One region of the Vreelandella sp. H-I2 genome, then DNA from elsewhere that is predicted to be linked to it. Evidence: predicted binding sites of a transcription regulator. Region 1 holds the regulator's gene; the other holds the start of a gene.

What was found. Region 1 encodes sigma-54, which starts transcription at its own class of promoters, with help from an activator protein. Its sites were predicted from a motif close to TGGCACNNNNNTTGCTNT; they were not measured.
Region 2: ACUVOF_RS13240 (HAD-IIB family hydrolase) is a predicted target of sigma-54. The motif match lies at 2,681-2,698, and genes of this name have one in related genera.

Annotation. Positions count from the first base shown of each region.
Region 1 covers NZ_JBRAMC010000005.1:393,263-399,143, forward strand. The annotation lists gene yjgA (ribosome biogenesis factor YjgA) at 1-460, opposite strand, end outside; gene pmbA (metalloprotease PmbA) at 569-1,909, shown strand; gene ACUVOF_RS14945 (HPr family phosphocarrier protein) at 1,927-2,196, opposite strand; gene rapZ (RNase adapter RapZ) at 2,242-3,174, opposite strand; gene ACUVOF_RS14955 (PTS sugar transporter subunit IIA) at 3,264-3,734, opposite strand; gene hpf (ribosome hibernation-promoting factor, HPF/YfiA family) at 3,739-4,047, opposite strand; gene ACUVOF_RS14965 (RNA polymerase factor sigma-54) at 4,146-5,561, opposite strand; gene lptB (LPS export ABC transporter ATP-binding protein) at 5,705-5,881, opposite strand, start outside.
Region 2 covers NZ_JBRAMC010000005.1:35-5,915, reverse strand. The annotation lists gene ACUVOF_RS13250 (methyl-accepting chemotaxis protein) at 1-300, shown strand, start outside; gene ACUVOF_RS13245 (glycosyl transferase) at 434-1,654, opposite strand; gene ACUVOF_RS13240 (HAD-IIB family hydrolase) at 1,700-2,617, opposite strand; gene ACUVOF_RS13235 (OmpA family protein) at 3,049-4,059, opposite strand; gene ACUVOF_RS13230 (hypothetical protein) at 4,348-5,013, shown strand; gene ACUVOF_RS13225 (FlgO family outer membrane protein) at 5,018-5,608, shown strand.

The sequences.
Region 1 (5,881 bases):
CACGTTGTGCATTGCGAATCAATTGACGCAGCGTCTGGCGGTCCGCGTTCGGGTACTCGGCCATAAACTGGTCGACCGCCGCATCGCCTTCGTCAATTAAGCGATCACGCCATTTTTCGAGGCGGTGAAACGCGTGGTCGCGCTGCTCCTGCTCTTGGTCAATGGCGTCGAACACGCCTTGAATAGCGGTGAGATCCTCTTTACGGATTAATTTGCCGACGTACTGCATATGCCGACGGCGGCCTTCGTGAGAGCGGATACGCGAGGTTTCTTCGATAGCACGCAGCATATCATCAGAAAGAGGGAAACGGGCGCGCTCTGCCGGTCGCATGGCGATTAAGGTTTCCCCAAGTGCCTGTAAGGCATGCATTTCGCGTTTGAGTTGCGACTTGCTTGGGCGTTCTTCCTGCTCTTCTAGTTCATTAGTACTTGGGACGGTATCGGGACGTTGCTTACGCATAGTGTGACTCATAGACAAGATTCGTTGCGGCATTATACCAGCTGCGAGAACAACATTGATTCGCCGAAGACATTCTATTAAGAGGCATTCGGTGGAAAAGGAGGCTATATGGCACAGGCATTTGATGCATCCGCGCAGCAGGCGTTATTGACCGCGCGGGCCGAAGAGGCGCTAGCGCTGGCAAAGCACATGGGCGCAGATGCTGCTGAAGTAGGCGCAAGCGTTGACCAGGGTATAGGTGTCAGTGTGCGCCTGGGTGAAGTTGAAACGGTAGAGTTATCGCGTGACCAGGGTATTGCCGTTACGCTTTACGTCGGTCAGCGTAAAGGCAGCGCTTCATCGACTGATGCCAGCAGTGCCTCGATTCAGGCAGCGGTAGAGAAAGCGCTGGCGATCGCCCGCTATACCGGTGAAGACCCGGCCGCTGGGCTGGCCGATGCATCACTCATGGCGTCTGAGCTGCCCGATCTAAAAGTGCACTACCCCTGGGCCCTCACAACGGATGAGGCAATCGAGCTGGCGCTTTCCTGCGAACAGGCGGGACGCGATGTAGAGGGTATTTCCCAGTCGGATGGTGCGTCACTCTCCAGCGGCGAAGGGGTACGCGTTTACGCCAATAGTCACGGTTTTATAGGCACCCAAAAAGGCAGCAGTCATTCCCTTTCATGTATGCTGATTGCCCAGGATGCTAGCGGTATGCAGCGTGACTACGATTATACGTCTGCGCGCGATCCGAAGGCGCTACGTGACCCGGCCGAGGTCGGGCGCGAAGCCGCGGTGCGTACGCTGCGTAGGCTCGGCGCTAAACGCCCTCCAACAGGCACCTTTCCAGTACTGTTTGACCCGTCGTTGGCCAGCGGTCTGATTGGCCATCTGCTCGGTGGGTTAGCCGGTGGCGCGCTCTACCGTCAGGCCTCGTTTTTGTGCGACCGGCTCGGCACACCGCTGTTTCCCGAGTGGTTTAGCCTTGAAGAAAGGCCAATGGAAGTAGGCGCTACAGCGAGTTCGCCGTTTGATGGTGAGGGCGTGCAAACTCGAAATAATCGCTTTATCGACCAGGGCCGCATAGCCAGTTATATGCTCTCTTCGTACAGTGCTCGAAGATTGGGTATGCAAACCACGGGCAATGCTGGTGGGGCGCGTAACGTGCGTTTAGCAACACCGCTGCAATCCCGTGAAAGTCTGTTGCAAGAAATGGGGCGGGGTATTTGGGTAACCGAGTTGATGGGGCAGGGCGTTAACGGTGTTACCGGTGATTATTCCCGTGGGGCAGCAGGTTTCTGGGTCGAAAACGGCAAAGTACAGTACCCTGTCGAAGAGTTTACGATTGCCGGAAACCTGGAACGGATGTTTGCTGGGTTAGTGGGTATTGGTGATGATACCGATACCCGTGGCAGCGTACACACGGGAAGCTGGTTAATAGATGCAATGACGGTGGCTGGTGACTGACAAGTAAAAGCGGGCGGTTACTGATCTTCTTCAAAACGGGCTTCGAACAGCGCTTGAATAGCATCAAGCGCCTGTTCGGCGTCGTCCCCTTCTGCATTAACCTTTAGCTCAGTACCGCAAGGGGCAGCTAGCATTAGCAATGACATAATATTAGCGGCGTCGGCCACCTGATGTTGCTTGTAGATCCGTATTTTTGCCGTGAAATGTTGGCCGCATTTAACCAGTTTAGTGGCTGCGCGTGCGTGTAAACCGCGTTGGTTTGTGAGTGTGAGTATTCTTTCTGGCACCCTGGTTCCTTTTCGCCGAGTGGTGTCATTATTGGGTAGAGGCACTTAAGAGGTTTCTTGTCGCTCGTCGCTGTAAACAGTGCTGGCTAAAGGTACGTCTGGCTGTCCTCCCAACGTATATTGCAGCCCTAGTTCGCGATGACGTAATTGAACCTCGCCTATGCTGTGTGCCAGTCTCTCAGCTAATTGTTCGACCATATAGACCGAACGGTGTTGGCCACCCGTGCAGCCAATAGCGATAGTCATGTAGCTGCGTTGGCTATTCTTATAAGCAGGTAGCCAACGTTCAAGCCATGCCTGAATATCATCTCTCATGGCGTCAACAATCGGGTAGCTGCTTAAAAAAGCCACAATATTAGCGTCGCGTCCAGTGAATTGACGTAGCGTCGGATCCCAGTAAGGATTAGGCAAACACCGAACGTCGAATACCAGGTCGGCGTCTAACGGTACACCCCGTTTGTAACCGAAAGACTCGAGTGTCAGTGTCAACTTATCGCGCCGTTGGTGCGCTACTTGATCGGTAATGCGACGACGCAAATCGTGTACCGATAAGCGTGATGTATCGATGAGTAAGTCGGCTAGATCACGAATATCATGCAGTGTTTCTTCTTCTTTATTAATCGCCTCTTCCAGCGTCATTTCACTATCGCGCGTCAGCGGATGGCGCCGTCGCGTAGCGGAGTAACGTTCAAGCAGAATACGCGCATCGGTCGTCAGGTAGATGACTTGAAAATCAATTTTACGCTGGCATAGCTCCTCTAACAGCGAGGGCAGACGCTCCAGTGCACCGGGTAAGTTGCGAGCATCGATGCTGACCGCCAAGTGGGCGCGGCCTCCCTGGTCGCGTAGTTCGTCAACCAACGACCCCAGCAGCATGGCGGGAAGATTATCAATTGCGTAATAGCCAAGATCCTCGAGCGCTTGTAAGGCAATAGATTTACCTGACCCTGAGCGGCCGCTAATAATCACCAGTTGCATAGAGTCTCTCTTTGCTTTGATCAAGCTGCGTTGAGGGTGGTAAGCGGAAACAGTTGTTTGAACTGCTCAAAAACAGGTTTATACGGCCCTCAGGTTGCTGACTGCTCACGAATCTTGCCAGTAATCAGCTCAAGTAGCTCACGCTGGCTGCCTGCTTTACGCAACTGCTGGCGTGTGTCCGCATCATTCATAATGGTCGCCACCTGGCCTAGCAGAGAAAGATGCGTATCATCGGCTTCTTCCGGTACTAGCAGTACAAACACCAAGTCTACCGGGTCGCCGTCGATAGCATCAAAATCAATCGCTTCTGCCAGTTTTAAAAAACCTGCGATAGGAGCAGAGCAGTGGGGGCTGCGCGCGTGGGGAATAGCCACACCGTTACCAATACCTGTACTGCCTAAGCGCTCTCGACCGATTAAACGGCTAAACACTTCTTGACTGTCCAGGCTGGGGATATTTTGGGCAATAAAGGTGCTGAAAAACTCCAGCACCCTTTTTTTGCTGCCCCCGGGTACGTCGAAGAGAACACGTTCCGGGGGGAGTATGGTTTCCAACGTCATTGAATTAACGCACACCTGCGCCTTGGGCGCGAGCTTGTGCTTTTTCCTTATGTTTAACGAGTTGACGGTCAATTTTGTCCGCTAGTGCGTCAATAGCGGCGTACATATCACTGTCTATGGCTTCGGCATGTAAGTCAGCGCCTGCAGCATGCAGTGTACAGGCAGCATGCTGGCGCTCCTTCTCCACTGATAAGGTGACTTGCACCGTGGTTATATTGTCGTAATGGCGCTCTACACGTTCAAGCTTTTCGTTGACATAGTCACGCAAGGCGTCGGTCAGTTCTACGTGATGACCAGTGATATTAACTTGCATTGACGTACTCCTTATCCATCGGACTGTACTTCGATTGTAACCCTTTTTGCCGCGTTGCAAAGCCCTTGTCGAGAGTTTCCCTGAGACGTTAACGAGTGCTAGCGCAAACGGCGCCGTTCACTGGAGGAGGGAATGCCCATCGCTTCGCGATATTTGGCCACCGTGCGACGTGCCACCTGGATGCCCCCCTCATCTAATAGCGTGACTAAGCGGCTATCCGAAAGCGGCTTGCCAGGCGGCTCTTCTTGGATCAGCTTCTTGAGCCGTGCGCGGATAGCCGTACTGGAGTGGCTGTCGCCATCCTGCCCGCTCACCTGGCTTGAGAAAAAATATTTGAGCTCAAAAACGCCCCGAGGTGTATGGATATATTTCTGAGTGGTCACCCGTGAAATAGTTGACTCGTGCATTTCCACGGCTTCGGCGATATCGGCGAGTATTAAGGGTTTCATCGCTTCTTCGCCATGCTCTAAAAAGCCAATTTGTCGTGTGATAATTTCACGACCAACACGTAGCAGCGTATCGTTGCGGCTTGAAAGACTCTTAATCAGCCAGCGAGCTTCCTGAAGGTGCTCTTTAAGAAACTGGTTGTCCTGACTTTTGTCTGCACGCTTTATCAAGCTGGCATAGTCAGGTTGTATCCGCAGCCGTGGCAGCGCCTCGGGGTTGAGTTCTAAATGCCAGCCTTCATGGTCATGACGTACGACGAGATCCGGCGTTACGTAGCTGTCGTCGGTATCGCCATAGGCGCTGCCTGGGCGTGGATCAAGACTGCGTATTAACAAAATGACATCCGCCAACTGGTCATCATCAAGGCCCAGTCGGCGTTTTAGCAATCGCATGTCATCTTTGCCCAACGCTTCAAGAAACTGTCGCACTAAGCGGCGAGCGGGGACCAGCAGCGGGGTATCATCAGGAAGGGCCGCCAACTGCAGCATTAGGCATTCACGCAGGTCGCGGGCAAAAATGCCCGTTGGCTCAAACTGCTGGAGCTTGAGCAAGATGGTTTCTATTTCACGCTGGCTAAGTCCGTCAATGCCTTGAGTGCGAAGCCCTTCGCGGATGTCATTGAGCGGTTGGGTTATATAGCCGTTAGCGTCTAACGCATCGATTAAGCTTTCCGCGACCTGCTGTTCACGCGCGCCAAAATCGGTCATCGCCAGTTGCCATAGCAAGTGCCCATGAAGGCTCTGGCCGGCAGCCTGACGCTCAAAGTCGGGCCCTTCACTACTGCTGGCGCCGTGACTGCCGATATCCTGGTAGGTATCTGACCAGTCGCTATCTACTGATAATTCGGTGGGAATACTTTCGGACCACTCTTCTTCTTTAGGCTCGCTGACGGCCTGTTCGCTAAATTCATCTTCCTGTTCCAACAGGGGGTTGGCGTCTAAGGCCTGCTGAATTTCTTGACGAAGGTCCAGCGTTGATAGCTGTAACAGGGCGATGGCCTGCTGCAGCTGAGGTGTCATGGTCAGCTGTGTGCCGATACGCAGTTGTAGAGAAGCTTTCATGACCATCTGAGAACCACTCGTTATTCAGAATCCTCCACACTAGTGCGAGTGAGGATTAGGTGCAAGTGCAATAAGCATGCCATTGGTGGCAAAGTCATTGTAGACCACTATTTAGAGGCCAAAAAGAAGTGTTAGAATTAAAAAAAGCCTTACAGACGAAAGTCAGCACCCAAATAAACATCTCTCACCTTCTGGTTTGTGAGAATGGCATCTGGGGAGCCGCTAGCGATGATTTGTCCATCACCCACGATATAGGCGATGTCACAAATATCGAGTGTTTCACGCACATTGTGATCAGTAATTAGCACACCAATATGGCGCTGCTT
Region 2 (5,881 bases), 390 kb from region 1:
GTCGATGATATCAAGCAGCTCAGCACATTGGTGCAGGAAATTTCTGCCGCCACTATCGAGCAAAGCAGTGGTATTGAGCAGGTTAACCAAGCCGTGACACAAATGGATCAAATGACCCAGCAAAACGCCAGCCTGGTGCAAGAGAGCAACCATGCCACCCAGTCGCTGGCACAACTTAGTGCCCAGCTACGTCAACTGGTTGCTCACTTCCGTATTAATCAGAGTACTGGGAATGCACAGGCTAGCTTGCCAGCCTCCGCCCCTGCCAAGCGTGTTTCACCTCAGCACAGCGATTTTTAACGCTAGCTAGAAGCTAGTGTTTAAAACAGAGGGTTAAAAACTAAAAATTAACCACAACGCTTAAACATAAGGCCAGCCACCTCAGGGTAGCTGGCCTTTTTAATGGTAAAACGATAACGGAGAAGCTGAGCCTTTACACCTTACCTTGGTTATCGAGTTCTACCGCTTCGTGCATACGCGCAAGTAGATCCGGCACGGCAGCCTGCACGCGGTTCCAACTGGGAATAAAGGGCCGCTCTCTGGGGTTATCCAAAAACAGGTTGCCTGCTTCGAGCAAATTACTGGCAAATAGCTCCACGGCCTGCTCTTCACTATGACGATCAAGGCTTAGGCCGTTCATTGTCGCATCATGGTCATAAGCCTCAATCAAATCCAGTGCAAAGCGGTAATAAGTCGCTTTGAGCGTGCGGAAGTCTTCGCTGCTAAAGGTAACGCCCTGGGTCGCTAATTTGCGATAGAGCGCTTTGGAGATATCAAGGCTCATGCGGTTTAAACCGCCATTGGGATCTTCTTCGCTAATCGGCTGGTGTTTATGGTCGTAGGCATCAGCGATATCCACTTGGCAAAGCTGCCGCAGTGAGTAATTGCGCTGTAACTCTGACAATACGCCAATTTCCAGCCCCCAATCAGCAGGCATGCGAATCTCTTCCAGCACTTCACGGCGCATCGCAAACTCGCCTGATAGCGGATAACGGAAACCATCCAGATAGTCGAGGTAGGGCAATGGTCCGCACACGGTTTTAAGCGCCCGCAGCAGGGGCGTCACGAGCAGCCGTGAGACACGGCCATTGAGCTTGCCCTTCGCAATGCGTGGGTAATACCCTTTGCTAAAACTATAGTTAAAATTAGGGTGGGCCACAGGGTACATCAGGCGCGCCAGCAGCCCGCGTTCGTAGGTCAATATATCGCAATCATGAAGCCCTACGACCGTCGAACGCCCTGACGACAGCATATAGCCTGCGCAATACCACACATTGCGTCCTTTACCCGGCTCCAAGGCGCCTAACCCATGCTCCTCTAACTCGGCATCCAAGGCACTCAGCCGAGGGCCATCATTCCATAAAATACGCGTATGCTGCGGTAGCCGAGAGAAAAACTCCCGGGCATATAAGAACTGCTCACGGTCAGCTCGATCCAAACCAATCACAATTTCATTGAGATAAGGGACTTTAACCAGCTCATCAACTATCCCCGACAACGCCGGTCCTTCCAGTTCCGAAAAAAGCGAGGGAAGAATCAATCCCATCGGGCGTCGATGGGAAAATTGACATAACTCTTGCTCAAGCGCATCAACCGAGCGCTGGGTAAGATTGTGAAAGTCAGTAATAATACCGTTCTGATGAAAGTCACTCATGTGCTTACCTCCCTGTTTTCATGGACCTAAGTCATGAACCTAAAATCATAAAGAAACGGCAACATGCTTCTCCGCCGTCGTTAAACGGCGGTCATCTCGCCCCCACCAGTGGGTTACTCCCTCGGCCCAGCCGGTCGGTCCTGTTGCTTCCGTGCGATATAGCGACGTATTACGGGGCTCGACGACCAAGTCATGACAACCACGAATCACCACCGCTTGATCGACCGCTTCAAGCATAGTGATATCGTTCGGCCCGTCTCCCAACCCCAATGAAAGCGGGGGCTGGCCTCTTAACGACGTAAAGCGTTTAATCAACCATTCCACGGCGGTGCCCTTATCGGCTGAGCGCCCCATGACATGCCAGAAACGCCCCCCTTGAGTGAGTTGCAAACTATCCCCCTCTAGCGCGGCACGAAACGTTTCCAACGCCGCGGCACTATCTTCCCACAGTAGTGGCTCACTCCCCTCCCGCTGACGCGCCTCCCGAGCGCGCGCCTCATCAAGCCCGGTCAGTTCCATCACTTCGTGCACGCTCAGTTCACCCATGCGGGTAAAACGAATATTCAGGCGCTCACGCCATACCTTCAAACGAGCGCGAATAAAGCCCACATCGACACCTGGGTGTTTAATAACGACCCCGTCACGACCGCTACCAGGCCGGTCTAAGCGCGCATGGCACCACCCCGCGGGTAAGCCAATGACCGCACCATTTTCAGCAATAAACGGCGTCGCCGTGAGGCCCAGTGCTTCACGCAGCGGAAGCAGCTCGGCACGAGTCTTACTGGTCACCGGGATTACCGGCACCCCCATCTGCTTTAAGCGGGCAAGCCATGGTGCCGCGGGAGCGAAGTCATAGCTGTGATGATCCAGCAGCGAGCCATCTAAATCAGTCAATACCAGCCGTGGCTGCAAAGCGGGCTCTGCCGGAGGAACTGGCACCGAAAGACGAGTGGATTCAGGCATGACACTACCTCTTATCAGTCTTAACGCATCGTTAAGATGGCATCTCTAGGTTACCTAACCAATGTAGCAAGTTATGCGCCAAGACAAAGAAGTATTGATTCAGCAAAAGGTTACATGGTCATGATAGGTGGGTTTATGCAGTGTTAGCGCACCAAAAAAGCGCATGAAGCGGAACGGTGCACCTTACTCACCGCTTGTTTGCAAATTAAGACGCAAAGAACTTATCAAATTGACTAAACAGACTAGTAAAAAAATGTCACAACACTTGGAAAATTCGCGTAAATAGCTATACTCAAACTGTACCCACTGGCAGCCCTGTATACCCCTCACCTGATGCCAGTGGGCCGCAGTAAGCCAAGCCCTTTAATGCCCGCCTCCCCCGGCGGGCTTTTTTTAGTATTTTTTAAGCTTTTGTTTTAAGCCCACGACAACTACTCCACATGAATGACTACCTCAACCCGCCGGTTACGCGCACGCCCTTCAGCGGTAGCGTTGCTTTCGAGCGGTCTTGTGGCCGCCAAGCCGACGGCGCGTAGCCGTTCAGCAGAAACACCGGCAGCTTCTAACGCTTCAACAATGGCAATGGCACGTGCACTTGAGAGTGCCCAGTTAGAAGAGAATTCGTCAGTGCTAATGGTCTGACTATCGGAATGGCCTTCAACCCAGACTTCGCCATCGTAACGTTGAATAGTCGCCAGCAAACTACTCACCAGCGACGAGCCATCGTTGGTTAGCTCAGCTGTCGCAGAAGGAAACAGCAGCTGATCCTGTACGCGGAGACTAATCCCTTCCGCTACTCGCGATACTTCAACACCCTCCAGGTCAGGCAGATAAGGAGACTCTTCAACGCGCTGAGAGAGCGCCTGGTCCAGTGCAACCGCACCTAGTATTGCTTCATCGCTCACCGCCTGTACGTTGACCGGGGGGCGATCCGTTAACACCACCATATAGTCAGCCAAGGGTGACGTTAAATTCTCGATACCTGTAGGCATTAGCAGGGTTGGCAGGGCGATAACCGGCTCTGTGGGAGGCTGCGGAGATGGCGCGGCTAAAAGTGGCGGAACCCCAACGCTGACTCGCCGACGTACTTGAGACAGTGTGGGCAATCCAGCCACACCCAAGGCCGTACTAATTGCCATGGGACTTAGCCCTGCACCACTCCAGTCGGCAATACCGGCTCGCTCAGGCATTGCCTGAGCTAACACCTCGGGCATCGGAATTTCCAGTGTGGGCGACGGTGAGTGGGTATAATCACTCGCGGAATCATCCTCCACCCATTCAGGGCTTGTCGCCCCGGTAGCGGCGATAATGACCACGAAGAGGGCCACCAGCAACGTCATGATATCGAGATAACTAATCATCCAACCGCTATTGCTATCGCCTTCATGGTAAGCCGACATTAGCGAGTCATGACGCGGTCCTCTACGGTAATCTTCAAGCATGGGTGTTATTGCTCATTCAAGTTTTGAACCTTATGGCCGATTTAGCTATTTATATCGAATACAAGCACTTCGAATACAAGAACTTCGAATACAAGAACTTCGAGTTAGGTATGTCAGGTTAGGCACTTCGAATTAGGCATGGCAAACTAACCGTGGCAGACAAGCACGACGAACAGTCTATCAAAAGCCGTTTTGTAGCGAAAAAGGAACTAGCAGGTGCGCATCCGTCCCACATTATTTCAATTATCCTATTTTATACGTCCTGTTAGCTTGGGGCTGGCAAGCTTGATGCTCAGCGGATGCTTTTATGCCAATACATCACAAGCGCCGGTCGCCACCACCTATCCTTATACTGAACAACAGCGCATGCAGGCAGCTCACCATTGGGACGTACTGGCCCGCTACGAAGCTACCCGCATTTTGCAACGCGAGCGCGTACGCAATCGCGATTTACATATCAGCGAAGCAGACAGTGGTGAACTACATGCCTACAGCGGTGGCGAATTTGGGCGTGGATTCCGCACGCTACTCACCAGTGAGTTAGTATCACGTGGCGCCAACCTCACCACGGTTCCCACCGCTAACAGCGCCAATATCACGATTGATGTAGAAGTCGTCGAGCATCGGGATCGTGGCTTTATACGCCCGCCTATCGGGGCATTTACCGCGCTCACCGCCGGCATCGCTGTGGCGACTATTCCTTATAACCAGTGGGCCGAACCCGCATTGGGGTTAATCCCTGCCGCCGCACTCGCCGACACCACCAGCGGTAGCTGGACCCATACCGGCAACGAAGAGATCATTGTGACGACCCAGATTATCGATGGCGAACGAATTCTCTACTCTTCCTCCAATATTTATTACATTAATGCGGGCGATCGTCGCCAATACGCGCCTCATCGCGTGCCCCAGGCCCCTGCCACGCCCTCCGTTTCCATTACTGACACGTGGTAATGACATGCTGAAGACTTTTTTGACTGTATGGCGCTCTCGCTTCGTAAAACACTCAACCCGTGCAACGGTCGTTAGCATTACGCTACTGATGCTAGCGGGCTGCAATACCTTGGGTAATGCTAACCACACACCCGCCAAACCAGAACCCGACCTTTCTGAATTGGTTCATGCCGCTGCCGAACAGATGATCACCAGCAACCCAGAGCTAACGCGCTATAGCCCTATGATTGCCGCTACTTTCGTTAGCATCGACAACCTTAGTCAATCGTCGACGCTTGGCCGTATCAGCTCTGAAATAATGGCATCGGCGCTATCGCGCCAAGGCATGCAGGTACGCGAAGTTAAAATGCGCGACAGCATGTTTATCGAAGAGAGCGTGGGCGAGCTGATTCTTTCGCGGCAAGTCCAGCGCTTAAGCGCCCAGCATAATGCCCGCTCCATTCTTATGGGCACCTATGCGCAAGGGCAAGACTATGTCTATGTAAGTGCCCGGGTAGTGCGGGCGGGCGATGCCATGGTACTCGGTAGCGCCGATTTCCGCCTGCCGTTAAATAACAACACGCGCAGCTTGCTAGAGGGCCAAGGGGGTTGGTGAGGAGTTCCCAAATCTAGGCCCCTCTGCTTGCCAGATTAGTTAAAGAAAGTAATTCAAAGAAAGTAATTCAAAGAGAATAACTTTCGATCTACAGCTGCCTGCTGTAAAGCAGAATGGATGGTTTAACTACTCTATAATAATTAACTACTCTACAATAAAAAGCCCTGCAAATAGCAGGGCTCAGACTGCTGACGAACCCCACTTTTTGTGGGGTTTTGTCGTTTAAGAGGCTCCTTTCTGAAGCGATCACTAGTGAGCGCGGTTTTTTAGTCA